Regions from separate parts of the Blautia sp. CGZ-1-C1 genome, predicted to be linked through region 1. Evidence: riboswitches for the same ligand, from Rfam matches in the RefSeq annotation. Region 1 holds a riboswitch; each other region holds the start of a gene.
What was found. A riboswitch is a leader RNA that binds a small molecule or an ion and turns the genes downstream of it on or off. The one in region 1 is predicted to bind cobalamin.

Region 1 (5,662 bases):
CTCACAAAAAACACCTCGCGGGATATTACCAGTGAACAGTAACCATAAAAATACATACCAGATATATTATATGGTAAAAAATATCATTCTCTCTTATCATATAATATATCTGCCCGGGAACTTCTGCAAGTTCTCCGGGCAGTTTATTTGTTTGGACAATGTTATTTAAAGAAATAACTTTTTATTCTATTATTCAGCATCAGCCTCTGCTGTATCATCTGCTGCTTCTTCTGTCTGTGTATCGTCAGCCGCTGCCTCATCTTTTGTATCATCTGCTGCTTCTGCATCAGCATCGTCTGTTGCTGCTTCATCAGATGCTCCAAGAGAATCGATTGCTGCTTTTGTATGCTCTACATAGAGATCTTCTACAGCTTCAATTCTTCCAAGACCTGCGATCTGGCAGTCTACACTGTCGAAATCACCAGATGCTTCGAACTGAGATTTCCAGGAATCTTCATCATCACCAGCCATATCGTTATTAGCGTGGTCACCGGCAACAACCATCAGAGGACGAAGAATTACATTCTTAAATCCAGCTTCTTTTACTTTCTCGATAACTGCTTCGCAAGCTGTATCTTCTGGCTCACCTTCTACAGTACCGATAAATGCGTTTGTGAATCCAAGGTCATCCATCTGTGTCTGCATCTGATCATATGTTACGTTAGCTGTATGGGATGTTCCATGTCCCATGAATACGAATGCTGTACCGGCATCTGCTGCTGCCTGCATATCATCAAATCCAGCTTCTTTGCATGCTTCATCTGTGATTGCCTGTGCAACTGCTTTCTTATCGTCGTTGATTACTGTAGCGTCATCACCAACTTCACCAAGCATTGGCTCTGCGATTGCTACGGATTCGAATTTATCTTTATATCCGTCGATAGCTTCTACCATTTCATCATATTCAGCACCATGCATCAGATGTGTAGGCTGTACAACAAGATTCTTAACACCGTTGTCTACTGCACGGTCAAGTGCCTGCTGCATGTTATCGATTACTTCATTATCTCTTGCTTCTACATGGTTGATAATAATCTGTGCTGTGAATGCACGTCTTACTGACCAGTCCGGATATGCTTCTGCAAGAGCATCTTCGATTCCTTTGATATCCTCTGCACGGCTGTCGTTGAAAGATGTACCAAAGCTTACTACAAGGAGTTCGTTCTCACCGATTTCATCCTGGTTACGCGGATCATCTTTGGAAGCGTCACCTGTGTCACGGCCAAAGTATTCAGGGCTTGCTTCTTCACCTTCTACCAGCTCTTTCTGAGCATCTGTCAGTTTGTCCCATGCTTCTTTTGCTGCTTTGCAGTCTTCATCAGTTGTATCTGTTCTTTCCTGAACATAGATCTTATCGATCAGGGCAGCTACTTCATCTGCTGCTTTCTGATCATCATCAGATGCTTCTGTTGTGTCATCGGAAGCTTCCTCTGTATCAGCTGCGTCAGCGTCATCTGCTGTTGCATCATCTGCTGATTCTTCTGTTGCTGTGTCGTCAGATGCGAATGCTACTGCACCTGTTGCTGCTGTCATGGAGCAGGTCATAGATACTGCAAGTAATAAAGCTAACATGGATTTTCTTTTCATTTTGTTTTTCCTCTTTTATTTCTTGTATTTCCGGACAGACGTATGCAAAAAAGCAGCCACATATTCTGCGGCTGCCACTTTCCCATAAATACATGGTTTTTAATGAATCAGCCAGATATCTCACAATTCATAATTCAATCAGACTGCCTGATTCATTTATATAAAAGAGCTATGTATAGTTATGAGAATATAGGTTCTGTATACCGCAGACCTTAAATTCCACGCCAAGGCAGTTCTCCTGACTTCGATCATCGCCGCTTTCCCCTTCCCGGCAGCCCAGTGGTCTCTGAAAGGCAGCTCCCATACACAGTGACGGTATCGCTCCGGATTCTCACCGGATTCTCTTTTGCACATCATATATGATGTAACCTTTGCGCTATAACATTGCACATATTCAATTCGGATACTCTTTTTTTATCACATTTAATAAAAAATGTCAATACAATTTATATATATTTCCTATTGATGTTTTTACACTATGTGAGAAACAACGTTGATTCTCTTACTTTACTGCCTCTGTCAGTGTTTTGAAGAAGCAGGTTCTGTTTCCTGTATGGCAGGCTGCACCGATCTGCTCTACTTTTGCAAGGATGGTGTCGTTATCGCAATCTAATGTAAGAGACTTTACAAACTGAAGATGTCCGGAAGTGAGACCTTTTGTCCAAAGCTCATTGCGACTTCTGCTCCAGTAGGTCATTTTGCCGGTCTGGAGTGTGGTGTTAAATGCTTCTTCGTTCATGTATGCAAGCATCAGAACTTCATTTGTCTGATAATCCTGTGCAATTACAGGTACCATTCCGTCGCTGTTTAATTTGAAATCCGACCAGGCGATGCTGCTCTTTAAATTTGCTGTATTTTCCATCTTTATTACTCTCTCCTGATTAACTTTTATATAGTGGTTTATTTTATCTTTATCTCAAAAGATGTTCCACAGAACCCGCAGAAAATACTATTTTCCTGCTATTCCGGGAACATCTTTCATTATTCTGCAATTATCGTAACTGTTCAGTACCTTCACAGTTACGATTAAAAATCGCCTTCGGCGATGGGATTTTGACTTGTATGTCTCGGGATTTTGGCATGTTCATGCCAAAACACCTCGCGGGATAGTAGACTGCTGAATACTTACCAATTATCTACATTACGCAAGGCTTCCTTTGGTAGACAATACATCTGTGATTCTCGGGTCATAAGATGTTGCTACATCCAGTGCTTTGGCAAAGCTCTTGAACATGGCTTCTGCCATATGATGGTTGTTTCCACCAGTCAGAACCTTGATATGGAGGTTCATGCCACAGGAATAAGAAATAGCGTAGAAAAATTCTTTTACCATTTCTGTAGACATATCGCCAATCTTATCTGTAGTGAATTCTGCATCCCATGCAAAATACGGTCTTCCGGACAGGTCAATCGCACAGAGCACGAGGGATTCATCCATCGGAAGGATGCAGCTGCCGTAACGCTTGATTCCTTTTTTGTCGCCGATTGCTTCTTTTAATGCGGTTCCGAGAACAATTCCTGTGTCCTCGATCGTATGATGATCATCTACCTGAAGGTCACCATGAACTCTGACACTTAAGTCAAAAAGTCCATGACGGGTAAATCCATCCAGCATATGGTCAAAAAATCCCACTCCTGTTTCGATATCGGAATATCCGGTTCCGTCCAGATTAATCTTTAATTTAATCTCGGTTTCTTTTGTATTTCTCTCTACTGAGGCTTCTCTTGCCATAATTACGTCCTCGCTGTTTTTCTCTCTGTAATATGTAATGGATTGGATAGCTTCTCTTCTATTTATTTCTTAAAAAGATCTGACGCTATTATTTATCCTCATCCTCAAAACGAACTGCAATAGAGTTTGCATGTGCAGTAAGCTGTTCGGAGGTTGCAAACTGGATGATATCCTTGTGAATGTCACGCAACGCTGCTTTAGAATAATATACAATGCTTGACTTCTTAATGAAATCATCTACAGAAAGTGCAGAGAAGAATTTGGCTGTTCCGTTTGTTGGGAGTACATGGTTCGGACCTGCGAAGTAATCTCCCAGAGGTTCTGAACTGTATTCTCCGATAAAGATCGCACCTGCATTCTTTACTTTCATCATATCTTCAAACGGGTTGGCTGTCACGATTTCCATATGTTCCGGAGCAATTTCATTGGCTGCTTCAATTGCCTCGTCCATATCTTCCGCAATAAGGATATAGCCAAAGTTATCAAGAGACTTCTGGATAATCTCTTTTCTGGAAAGGACTTCTACGAAGCCCTTTACTTCTTCATCTACTTTGGCTGCAAATTCTTCGCTTGTAGTGATCAGGATCGCACAGGCAAGTTCATCATGTTCTGCCTGGGAAAGAAGGTCTGCTGCTACGAAGTGTGGATTTGCTGTCTCATCTGCCAGAACAAGAATCTCACTTGGACCTGCAATAGAGTCAATGCTTACATATCCGTATACTGCTTTCTTTGCAAGGGCTACGAAAATATTTCCAGGGCCTACGATCTTATCTACTTTCGGGATGCTCTCTGTTCCAAATGCCAGTGCGCCGATTGCCTGAGCGCCTCCTACTTTGTAGATTTCATCTGCCCCTGCTTCTTTGGCAGCTACCAGTGTAGATGCACATACTTTGCCGTCTTTTCCAGGAGGTGTTGTCATAACAATGTGCGGTACTCCTGCTACTTTTGCAGGTACGATATTCATAAGTACGGATGATGGGTAAACTGCTTTTCCGCCAGGTACATAAACACCTACTCTGTTTAACGGAGTCACTTTCTGGCCGAGCATAGTTCCGTTTGTCCCACTTGTAAACCAGCTGTTCTGAATCTGTTTTTCATGATATTTGCGGATGTTGACAAGTGCTTTGCGGATAACGCCAAGAAGTGCAGGATCTATCTGCGCATATGCTTCTTCGATCTCTGCATCCGTGACACGGATTGTCTCTTTTGTTACATCTGCTTTGTCAAATTCCTTTGTGTAGGCAAAGAGTGCTGCATCTCCTTCATTTTTTACTTTATCAAGAATCTGAGCTACTGTGGATTCAAATTTCCCATAGTTGTTCGGGCTTCTTTTCAGCAGATTCTCAAGAATATCTTTTGTGGATTCTTTTGTTAATTTTACTGTACGCATCTTTACATTTCCTCCTGCAGAACTCTTCTTAAATCTTCAATGAGTTTGCGAATTCTTTCGTTCTCCATCTTCATGCTTACCTGGTTAACAACCATTCTGGCAGACAGCGGGCAAACCTCTTCTAATACTTTCAGACCATTTTCTTTCAATGTGCTTCCTGTCTCTACGATATCTACGATAACCTCTGACAGACCAACGATCGGTGCCAGCTCGATAGAACCATTTAATTTGATCAGATCTACGGTCTGATGTTTTCTGTTAAAGAAGTAGTCCTTTGCGATATTCGGATATTTGGTCGCCACACGGATGAGCTGGTTGTTCTCCAGAACCTCTCTGGCACTCTCCGGTCCGCAGACACACATTTTACATTTTCCAAATCCGAAGTCCATAACCTCATATAACTTACGGCCTTCTTCAAGGATCGTATCTTTTCCGACGATTCCGATGTCTGCCGCGCCGTATTCTACATAGGTAGGAACATCCGGACCTTTTGCAAGGAAGAATTTCATTTTTAATTCTTCATTTGTAAAGATCAGTTTGCGGGAATCTTTATCTTTCATTTCTTCACAGGTGATTCCTGCTTTCTCAAACATTTCCATTGTTTTGTTGGCAAGTCTGCCTTTGGTAAGGGCAACTGTCAGGTATCTCATGGCTTATCTGACCTCCTTTTTCAAACGTAATGCCACACATTTGCCTTCTGCGCGAAGTTTCTGTGCTTCTTTGATTGCCTGTGCACGATCCTGTGGCTCATATTCGATCACTTCCGGCTTCTCTCTTTCTCAGAGAGCAGTTTCTGGCTGGAAAGTGCAAGAAGAAGGTTGTCTACTTCAATCGCAAATCCGATAGATGCCGCTGGTTTACCGAAGTGTTTCATCAGGCCATTGTAACGACCGCCCTTGATCATTGGCTCGCCGGTTCCATAGGTGTATGCCTGGAAAATGATTCCTGTGTAG
Region 2 (5,662 bases), on a different contig from region 1:
TGTTCTTACCTGTCTGGTATATTTGGAAGACATTGCAATCGCAAGTGTCAAAGCCGGAAGAAACAGACTCTTAAAGTCTCCCGCAGAACTGATAACCGGAAATGCATTGATATAAACACAGAATGCCAGCATTAACAGAAGTCCAACCCAGAAGTTAGGCATCGCACATCCGAGGAATGTAATTCCCCGGACGAGATAATCGATCCATTTATCTTTATATATGGCAGACAACATACCTAAAGGTACAGAAATAACCAGCATAAGGATCATGGCCATTAATGTAAGTTTCAAAGTCGGCCATAATCTGGCTGCAAGAAGTTCTGTAACTGGTTTATTTAAGCTGTATGATTTGCCAAAGTCACCTTTCAGACAGTTCTTAAGCCATCTGGTATACTGCACCAGAAACGGATCATTCAGACCAAGTTCCTCGCGTGTCTCCTGAACCATTTCTTCAGTAGGCATTACACCGGTTGCCGTGTACATGTTTCGTACAGGGTCACCTGGTGACATAAAGGTCAGTGCAAATGTAATAAAGCTGATACCGATCAATACGATCACAATCTGTAATAAACGCTTGATTATTTGCTTTTTACTCAAAAAAGACACCTCTTTTTATTTCTGTTTGTAACTATTCAGTAACTTCACAATTCGCAGACTTTTCTTATTCTGCAGGAGTAATTTCTGTTGACAGCCAGTAGTAATCTGCTGTATGGATATGTGCAGAACCAACTTTCTTACTGTAGATCATAGACGAGTTGTAGTATCCATCAATCAGAACCGCTGCATCATCTACCAGGATCTGCTGCATCTGGAAGATCAGATCTTTTCTCTTTTCCGGATCCATTTCACCTTTTAATTCTTCATATAACTTATCATAGTCCGGGTTGGAGTATGCGCAGTAGCTGGTATCAGTTGCCCAGTTAGCCATATATGCCAGAGGATCTCCGGTACCAACAGTGATCCAGTTATTGTTATTAAAGTCATAATCCAGTGCTGCAAGTTTACTCCACTGATCATCTGAGCTTCCGTATTCAGGAACAACACCGATGCCGATTTCTGCAAGATACTGTGCGTGAGCATCTGCAAAGTCATTCAGAAGACGGTTTTCATAAGAAATATATCTAAGGTTGATATTCTGGCCATCCAGTTCACGGATTCCATCTCCATCTGTGTCAACGATTCCTGCATCATCCAGAATCTGTTTTGCTTTTTCCGGATCATAGGTATATGGATTCTCAAGTTTGTCGTAATCATAGTTCAGAGTAGATGGCAGTACGGAAAATCCTGGTGTATAAAGTCCACCGATTGTTCTGGAATTACAGATTGTATCATAGTCAATTGCCATCAGGATTGCCTGACGAAGTGTTTTGTTTCCAAGAACACCATCAAAGTTCATCCATGCAAATCCGCAGCGTACACCGGATGCAATATCAACAGTAAAGTCATCACTGTCCTGGAAATCCTGAATATCTGCTACATTTGTGATATTCTCAACCAAGTCTACCTGACCACTCTGGAGAGCCATTGTTTTTGCGGAGTTATCTCCCATGAACAGCAGATTGATCTTATCGTATGGAACATCTTCACGATAATACTCATTTGCAGCTAATGTATAACCAACACCTACACCATTGAATTCTTCAATCTTGTATGGACCTGTTCCAATAATTCCATTATCGTAGTTTTCAATATGTTCTACATCTGTGATTCCCATAGTTGGGTGGCAGAGCTGTCCTACAAGGTTTGCATATGGTTTGCTTGTTTTGATGTTAATAGTATTTGCATCATCATCTACAGTAACTTCTGCTTCAAATTCCAGATATTTCTCCGGTTTGGCAGATCCGGAAGGTCCTACCTCTTTCATGTGATCAAAATACTCTTTTACCTTTGTCGGAGTTAAATCACATCCGTCAGAGAATTTAATTCCGTCTTTCAGCTTGATCGTCCATTCTGTATGCTCGTCATTTACTTCATAACTCTCAGCAAGCCACGGGATAACTTCCATATTGTCATCGAATTTAAATAATGCTTCAGCAATACCATATCTCATAGCATTCCATCCACTGTTTTCATCATTTGCACTGTTTACACATCCATCTGTGTACATCTGACATCCGAAGTTTAAAACCTTCTCATCACCCTTCGCCTGTACAGTAACTCCCATTAATAATGCAACTGTTGTTGCCGCTGCTAACACAAGTAATTCTCTTTTTGTTTTTTTCATCCTTTACTTCCTTTCTTTTTTTGTTTCTTCGTTGTTTTTCTTCCTTCTCATACTGTCCATTCCTGTGATTTTGAACGAAAAAAAAGACAGATGCTCCCACATCCGTCACGAAATCTTACCATTAAAGAATCAAACATATATATGCAACACATGAAGTTGTAACTCTTAATCAGGATTTCTCGTCGTCCGCAAGAATCTCTTTTACCAGAAATAAGCAGGTCTCCTGACTTAAGCTTACCCATTTTCAACACCTTCCCAGAAAAATATCTTCCAGTGGCATTCAGCTGAAAACCAACTATCACAGTGACGGGATCGTACCGGATTTACACCGGTTTCCCTTTTAATCAGACCAGCAGGACGCTTCTGCTGGTCTGAACTTATCTCTAAAATCATTAAATGACCGTATGAATACTCATCTATCATAACATACCATCATGTATACGTCAATTATTTTAGACTCTTATTTTCTATCTATTTTTCCGTAAATTTCCGGAATTTCTCAAAATTTGTTTCCGGTGTATAGGATTTCAGAACTTCCATCATGTCCTCTACACTATATGTATTATCATACATTCCAATAGATAACGCATACTGCTTATTAAACTCATCTACTGAATCCGCTGTCCAGAATGACTGCTGCAGCCGGAAAGCACTTCCATCTTCACGGTAATCTTCTGCAAAGCCTTCCAGAGCATTTTTCATGGCAACAAATGATGGTGCAACGATAGCACCGTATTTTCCTACAAGATAGTCGATTCTTTCCTTGCCGTTATATCCCTTTTTATTAAACATTTCGTATGTATCTTCTGTAAAACAGTCAATGGAACCCAACAATACATCTGTACTGTTCTCTTCTTCATAAGCATCAATTATCTTGATAAAATCACTTGCGCTCACTACACTCAGAATAACATTATACTCTCCTGTATTCAGCGAATCAGCCAGCTTTTCATCCAGGTGATCTTTTGGATACCCCGGAACCAGAGTAATCTTAATGTCACTGCCTGTTTCAATTTCTTCAGTATCCTGCGTATTCACCAGTTCTTCTACAGACTTCTCATATGACAGGCCATATGCTTCCTGAAGCTTATTCAGAATACCAATCGTTCTCAGACGATGCATCTCATTACCGATAGCAGATCCTCCACATGCTATTATGTAATGATTCTGGTTATTCTGATCCTCTGAAACAAAATACTCCGCCATATTGGCAGCCGCATCCATTTCTGTTTCAACAGATGTTCCTATTGTTCCCAGAAAATAAGGATTATCCTTTACTTTCTCATACATTTCATCACTGATCGTTCCTGAGCCACGTACATAATACATACCATATTCTTCACATACCGGAAGAACTTCTTCAAGATCTGAGGAAAGGAAAGAAATAATTCCCTTTACATTTCTTTCATGAAGCTCGTTGATAAAGCTGATTTCTTCTTCTGCTGTACTTATACTGGAAGAATATAAAAACTCGACATCAAAAGCCATGCCGACATAATTTTCAAAATAATTTCTAAATGCTCTTACTTCTGCATCATTCAGATTATATACGGACACTCCTATTGTCATTTTTCCGTCCTGATTTGTTGTATCACTCTGAGTGTCAGCTGCCATAACTGAAATACTGGTGCAGGTAAGCAGCATAATCATTGTCAATATAAAACTTATTATCTTTTTCATTCCTTTTTTACCTTTCTGTCGTATTTGTATAAAAATTCAAGTTTTCTTTTCTCACATCCTTTCCTGAAATAAAAAAGATCCTTTTCTTAAAATGTATTTTAGGTATAAAAATAAAGCCTTTCTTATACACCGTAAGAAATAACCTTTTTTAATGCAAGCAGGTCTCCTGACTTAAGTTCATCGCATTTTATCGTCTTCCCGCCTCTTAAGCAGTGACATATATGATAAAAAGCTCCCTTTTACAGTGGCGGGACCGTACCGGACTTGCACCGGTTTCCCTTTTAATTCCATATTACTGGAAACATGCATTATTTTTATAATATGATATCAGGGGCTAAAAGTCAAAAACTATTTTTACTCCGCGCTAAGGCTTTTCCCCAACTTCATTATATTTTTATTATATAATTCCATTTGGTTAACGTCAATAATTTACATCTAATATTTATATGTTTTTTTATTCACTTTTACTATGGTCTTGAATATTCAGATTCCAGTATCTATTCCATAATAAGGGTCTCTTTGCAGCACTACCTTCTCTTGTGGCATTTCTTTGTTTATGCTAAAATATTTTTACTACTATAAATGAGCAAATATCTAAAAGTGCACAAAATTCATAGCTGGTTGTGCACATTACGCGAACATTCAACTGCTTTATACTTTTTGCTATCCGCATACCGTGGATTCAATTGTACAGTTTTTCAAATTTGCTCATTTATAGTTTACTATATAATAAAAACTTACAGTATATCATTTTACAAAATCAGGAAAGAGGCGAAATAAATTGAACATTGAAGATTCCTGTATTTCCTGCATTGACACAGACTGGTCCTACCAGCTTGCCAGACGCATGGAAAAAGAGAAAACAAACCCTGTTCTGGGCTATCGTACTGCAGGTTCCGCTGCAGAAACAGCTACAGGAGATATGTTATACAGGGAAATGAAAGCTATCGGACTTACCGATGTAACCAGAGATACATTCTCACTGGACGGATGGGAATTCGAGAAGGCAGTCCTGAAATTTACAGATGATGACGGGCAGGAACACACCTTTCAGATGGGCGGATATCAGACAAATTTCGAGACAGACGGATTTGAAGATTATGAACTCGTTTATCTGGGAAAAGGAACTGCCGCAGATTATGAAGGCATAAACGTAAAAGGAAAGCTGGTTATGGTTGAGATCAACCAACGCGACGAATGGTGGATCAGCTTCCCTGTTTATCAGGCTTATCTGCGCGGCGCTGCTGCCCTGATCGCAGTTCAGGCAAACGGCTACGGAGAAATCGCAGAAACTGCGCTGAATGCACAGGATATCGCAGGTCCTGATTTCGCACCTGCATTCTCCCTGTCTCAGGCAGATGCACGTATCCTGAAGCGTGCCCTCCGGAATAAAATTTCCGCCTGCGAAGACAATACCGCTGATTCAGAAGATATCCGTAACACTCCAGAACAGGATGCTGCTTTATTACGCAGATCCTCATTAAAAGTATCACTGGATGCCCGTTCCAGAGTGATCCCGGACACAACAGCAGGCAATATCACAGGTAAAATACAGGGGACTGAGACAGACTCTATGATCCTGCTGTCCGCACACTATGATTCCTATTTCGATGGATTCCAGGACGATAATGCAGCAGTCGCCATGATGCTCGGCATTGCCCGTGCACTGGTAAAGGGCGGCTATAAACCTGCCCACACTCTCGTCTTCTGTGCAATGGCTGCCGAGGAATGGGGAATCATTGATTCCAAATACGACTG
Region 3 (5,662 bases), on a different contig from region 1:
TTCCATAGGCAGCATAAACAGATGTCAGATCACTTTCCACCTCTGGTCCCGGATCTAGTAATGTCAGATTTTTAAACGGTTCTAATTGCTCTTCTTTCTCCTCTTCTGTTAACGGTCGTCCTTTGATATATCGGATTCCCTCTGTATTCTCCTGCGACGTCTCCCCATCCTGGAAATCCTGTTCTGTATCGTCAGACGAAAATACTTCTGTATCTGATTCCGTATCTGATTCCGTATTTGTCTCAAAATCATTTGTCTGAGAATCCTGAAATTCTTCTATATCCTCTGCTTCCGTTTCCTGATATATACCAGTTCCAAACATCTCCTGACCTTTTACAGGTATCGAACCGCAAATCATGGCAGATGTCAAAAAAGCCGATAGCACACGTATAGCAGTAGTTCTTTTTTTCATATGTCTGATAATTCCTCCATGTTCAAAGATAATAGCATTGTATCATTTTTAATTTCATTTTTCAATATAGAATCCTGCTTTGTAAAATTTACTGTTACACCAAAACCGCCAGATAGCAACTTCATGCTTTCCGGCGGTTCTATGTAGCAAATATATCTTCCAACCTTGTATCTTTACAATCTATTTTTCTTCTGTTAATAACAGTAAAAGAACTCCTCCTCTTATCCTCTATACAAATCATGCATAAAATTCCAAAAAATTTTTCCTCGGCAATGGAACTCTTGCTTCAAGGAGGAAACATATAGAAAATAGAAATGTCCGGTTCTGCCAGTCAGAAAAAATACCGGCAGGAAAAGATGTCAAATGCCTGTGCCGCATTCTCTTTTGTTCAGGTGAAAAGTGTGCGAACGGTGCATGAGTGTATGTAAAATAATTTACACAAAAATCCGTTCAAGTTTTTGATATTTAAGAAGATATTAGCTGCCGGTTGTTCCAACAACTGTATTATTTCATTTCAGATCTTCTCTTTTGTTGTATTTATTCTAACAAACTTAATTGTATATTACAATAAAAATCGTTCCCGTTTATCTGGGCTAATCTGACACATTCCCGCTTTTCACACAAATTTATTTTATTCCTCGAGGTATTTTGGTCTCTGTCTGCTCATTTTCTCTTATTTTCTTCATCAGCGTCGACAGTTCCTGATATTTTCCCGTAATATAACCATAACTTTTTCTTTTATGTGGAAGCATACAATTTGTGCAATCCTTTATCCCATTCTCTGTATATCGAAAATTCCCTCCGCATTTATCTCCCAGCGCATATAGTGGACAATAGCAGAACAGACAGTTAAAATCATCCGGATCTGCATTCTTATGGCATGGAAAATACTCGCATTTTTTATGGCTGAAATAAGAATACTCTTTTCCCTCCCAATAAGGTTTCTCCATTTCTTTTTCCTTCTTTCTCATAATATAAAAAAATACTCTAATGAATCATCAATCACTCTTCGCATAACAAAGTATCAAAAATTCATTACAGCATTTCTTAAATTACGTAATTATAAGAGGGAGCGATGCTACCCCGGGGTAGAAAAAAATCCGTTCATGAGTGCGCGGAGGGAACGAATAAATCCGAAGTAGTATCGCCTGCCATTTAATCATGTATAATTCATAAAGAACAGGCGCATTCCATAAAAAATGTCTGCCTTCAAATAAAAGCAGACAACACTCCGAAGCTGCGGATTCAACGGAGTTGGTTGTTACACTTTACACGGAAGTTTAACCTCGCCATACCAAGCAGGTTTCCTGGCTCCAGGCTCATCGCTCCTCTCTCCTTCTCATGCTATGGCACAATGGACATTCTGAGATTTGCTCCTCTGTTACAGTGACCGGATCGCTCAGGTTTCTCACCTGATTCCCTCTTTCTGTACTGTTTCTTAAACAGTATCAGCACTTAATATGTTCTGTATGGAATTATACTGACTGTATAGTAACATTTTGTAATGAGAATGTCAACTATTTATCAATATAATTTTATATTTCTTCGTTTATCCTTATTCTAATGACGAATTACTTCCATCCTACTCTGGCAACTTATGAAGTAAATAATATTTAATTCTCTGGCAAGGGTTCCCATTCATTTAAACCCAGGCTCTGTCTGTATTTCGCTTCTTCCAGACTAATCTGCGGAAGGTCTTCCTCCAGATATTCCTTCAGCTCATCGATTCCTTCTCCGGTAACATTATTTACCAGAAAAATACGTTCACATCCTGCATTAATCATCCACTGTCGTACCATCGGTACATTTGCATATGGAGAATCTATCTTTGTTATAATCCCAATCAGTGGTCTGAGAATAAACGAATTACTTCCATATCCAAAAAGGCTGAAAGGCTCATCTGCCGACTGCACCATAGCGATCACATCTGCCTCAAATGAAAAGCATGCAAGCCCGACACTGAAATGTTTAGATTCCGCATACTCACCTGGAGAATCAATCGTATCATCGTTCGTATTTGTATACTGTGTTTTTATGTAATGAAGTTTTTCTCCTTTCAAAGCCTGCGTAAGCGAAGTTTTCCCAGCCTCGCTTCTGCCCATCAAAAATATCTTCTTCATATTTTGTATTCTTTCCTTTCAGCTCTCCCAATATAGGCTGTGCTAGCTTCTGTGAATCGCACAGGTTTTAAACTTTAATACCTCTTTAAAAAATCTCACGACTTCTTCTACTGCCGTCTGAACCTCTGTCAGCCCTCCGGTAAGAATCAGTGAACCACTGAAACGATCCATAAAGCCAATCTCTACATTGGCACTTTTTACTGCTACATCAGCCGCTACAACTACTGCTTCCCAGGGTGTAAAGCGAATCATTCCTATCGCCTCCCCTGTATGGTCCTCTCCTTCATGGACTCCTATATGAAGTCCCAGATTCTGATAGATACAACTCTGAGATGGATTGATCACATGTGCCAGACATACTTCCTTGCCAGGAACTCTCACTCTGGTCATGCGAAGTTTCTTTCCTTTCAGCTTCTCATAGTCCTCATGATAAAGCTTCTCCAATAATTCTTTTGTCGTCATCCCTGCCATCAAAGCACTTCCTATCTCTTGGTAATGTCACAGACTACATAGCCTAATGTATCTCTGAAATAATCCACAACCTCTGTCATTGCTGACATTACATCAGAAATCTCTCCTGTAATAATCAGCGTACCTGTAAAACGGTCTGCAAATCCCAGATAAACATTTCCACTCTTGACTGCAATATCTGATGCGATCACAGCAGATTCCGGCGGTGTCATATTCATGATTCCAATCGCAGAGGAACGGTAATCTACCTGCGGATTCAATCCCAACTTCTGATATATGATCGGAGCAGGACCACCCATTACATGTGCAAAGGTAATTTCCTTACCGGCAACCGTTTCCTGTACAATTCTTATATGTTCTACATGGTCATTTGCCATCTGTCTTTCCTCGCTTTCACTCTCTTCTATCTATTGAGATATCTGGCATTACTGTTCACACACTCCTATCCCACAATTAAACGCACAGTAACCTTCAATCAGATATTCTCATTTTATTTTGCTGCACTTTGCTATATCAGCCATTTTCCATGCCCGTCAGACATCCCACAGCTTATCTGGGTTTATCTGAAATCTAGCTGAATTTATCTAACAGTTACTTAAACTGTACTATCCAAATAATTTTATGTCAAGGTAAAATCCATTTAATAATTGGTAAAATCTTACGCAGAAAACGAAAAGGAGCACTGACCCCTTTTATCAGTACTCCCTTTCACCCCTATTTGTATTTAATTATTTATACTTATTTAATTACCCCGATGTATTATCAGATCAATATACTCTCTGTCATTACACCAGTCTTCTTACAGAAACAATTGTTCTGTATGCTGCATTATCACTGATCTTGATACCATCTACGGAGTTGGATGCATGAACGATACGTCCATTACCCATGTAAATTGCAACATGTCCACCGTAGCAGATCAGATCTCCCGGCTGTGCATCTGCATAAGAAACTTCTGTACCTGCGTTCTGCTGTTCATAAGAAGTTCTCGGAAGGCTTACACCAAAGTTTGCATATACACTCTGAACAAATCCTGAACAGTCAGCTCCACCTGTAAGGCTTGTGCCGCCCCATACATATGGATTACCAACAAACTGTGTAGCATAATCTACAACAGAAGATCCTGATCCGGAATAGGAAGAAGAACTGTCTGAGCCAGATGACTGTTCACTCTCGTAATCATCTGCGGATACTGTATTATCAGAATCAATTACATTGCCATACTCATCGTACTCTACATCATCAGAAGATGTACCACTGTCAACAACATCCCCGTTCTCGTCGTACTCTACATCTTCTTCTGAATCGGACTCTTCACTCTCATCATCTGAGTTCTCTATTACATTTCCGTCTTCGTCATATTCCACATTATCTTCTGATTCAGATTCCTGCTCCTGTTCAGCGGCTTCTGCAGCAGCTGCTTCCTCTGCGGCCTGTCTTGCAGCTTCTTCCTCAGCCTGACGTCTTGCCTCTTCTTCTGCTGCAATTCTCTCAGCTTCCAGTCTCTGGATTTCAGCTGTCTGTTCTGCTAACAGGTTTGCATATTCTGTAGCCTGCTGCTGTGCATAGGCAATTTCATTTTCATAATCTGCTGATTCAGCTTTCTTCGCATCGATCTGACACTGGAGATTATAAGACTGTTCTTCATAAGAAGCCTTCATCTCCTCCAGCTCTGCCTTATCAGATTCATACTGTGTCTTAAGATTATTTACTTCATTGATCGTATTTACATATTTCTCAAGGTTCTTTCTGTCCTGTTCATACATCTGCTGTGTGTTCTCAGCACGTGTAAGAAGCTCGCTGAGATCATCTGAATTAAGCATCATCTGGAACCATGCTGTATCTCCGCCCTGTTCATATAAGCACTGGATACGTTTCTTCATACTCTCATACTGTTTATCTCTTGCCTTCTGAGCTTTCGCCAGATCCTGTTTTGTTCTGATAATATCTACTTCTTTATTATCGATATCTCCTTTAAGAGTATCGATAGAAACCATAACACTTACAAGATTGGAATCCAGTTCGGAAATCTCATTCTCAAGCTGTGATTTCGCATATGCCAGCTCATCCATTCTGGAATAAGTTGCATCAAGCTGCTGGCTTGTAATCGCCTGCTCTTCTCTTAATTCATCCTCTCTTGAAGCGCTTACACTGACTACCTGTGTTGCTGTCATAAGCAGTGCTAATGTAAGACATATAATTCTTTTCTTCATGAATTCTCACCCTCGTAACATTTTCTTTCTATCTCGTAATCCTTTTGTAATATCTAAGTTAATTCTTATACATATTAACATATCACATTTAGAAACGCAAGGGTTATTTACAACAAATTTTATATTTCTGTAACATTTGGTAATCTTTTTGTGATTCTTATTAGTTTTTCACACAATTCAAACATATTTCATTGTGCTTCTGTAATATGTCAATCGGATATTCGCAATCCGCTTTCCGCTACTTGCTCATAACCAAATAACTGCTTCGCAGTTTATCAGAAGGGGCTTGTACCCCTTCTGATACAAGCAAGTCCCCACCCACTGCTTATTGCTCTTCGCAATTGAAGCAGGGGACTTACTTGATTTGGTTAAAAGCAAGTGACCAATCCTAATTTCATATTTGCAGCAAATAAAAAAGCAGCCTTCCTCATGAAAGCTGCTTTTTT

Region 2: another riboswitch for cobalamin. It lies ahead of AC058W_RS08715 (hypothetical protein); the one in region 1 lies ahead of AC058W_RS08210 (sirohydrochlorin cobaltochelatase).
Region 3: another riboswitch for cobalamin. It lies ahead of AC058W_RS11515 (cysteine-rich small domain-containing protein); the one in region 1 lies ahead of AC058W_RS08210 (sirohydrochlorin cobaltochelatase).

What each region holds. Positions count from the first base shown of each region.
Region 1 covers NZ_JBWLUT010000095.1:804-6,465, reverse strand. Annotated here, with positions in the region: gene AC058W_RS08210 (sirohydrochlorin cobaltochelatase) at 190-1,587, opposite strand; cobalamin riboswitch at 1,799-1,975, opposite strand; partial or broken gene hisI (phosphoribosyl-AMP cyclohydrolase) at 2,102-2,425, opposite strand; gene hisB (imidazoleglycerol-phosphate dehydratase HisB) at 2,729-3,319, opposite strand; gene hisD (histidinol dehydrogenase) at 3,408-4,709, opposite strand; gene hisG (ATP phosphoribosyltransferase) at 4,712-5,359, opposite strand; partial or broken gene hisZ (ATP phosphoribosyltransferase regulatory subunit) at 5,467-5,662, opposite strand, start outside.
Region 2 covers NZ_JBWLUT010000099.1:3,591-9,252, reverse strand. Annotated here, with positions in the region: gene nikB (nickel ABC transporter permease) at 1-606, opposite strand, end outside; gene AC058W_RS08720 (ABC transporter substrate-binding protein) at 662-2,224, opposite strand; cobalamin riboswitch at 2,421-2,620, opposite strand; gene AC058W_RS08715 (hypothetical protein) at 2,696-3,904, opposite strand; cobalamin riboswitch at 4,044-4,226, opposite strand; gene AC058W_RS08710 (M28 family peptidase) at 4,752-5,662, shown strand, end outside.
Region 3 covers NZ_JBWLUT010000119.1:47,563-53,224, forward strand. Annotated here, with positions in the region: gene AC058W_RS11510 (C1 family peptidase) at 1-412, opposite strand, end outside; gene AC058W_RS11515 (cysteine-rich small domain-containing protein) at 1,039-1,362, opposite strand; cobalamin riboswitch at 1,693-1,886, opposite strand; gene AC058W_RS11520 (EutP/PduV family microcompartment system protein) at 2,026-2,532, opposite strand; gene AC058W_RS11525 (BMC domain-containing protein) at 2,575-3,003, opposite strand; gene AC058W_RS11530 (BMC domain-containing protein) at 3,015-3,380, opposite strand; gene AC058W_RS11535 (C40 family peptidase) at 3,789-5,216, opposite strand.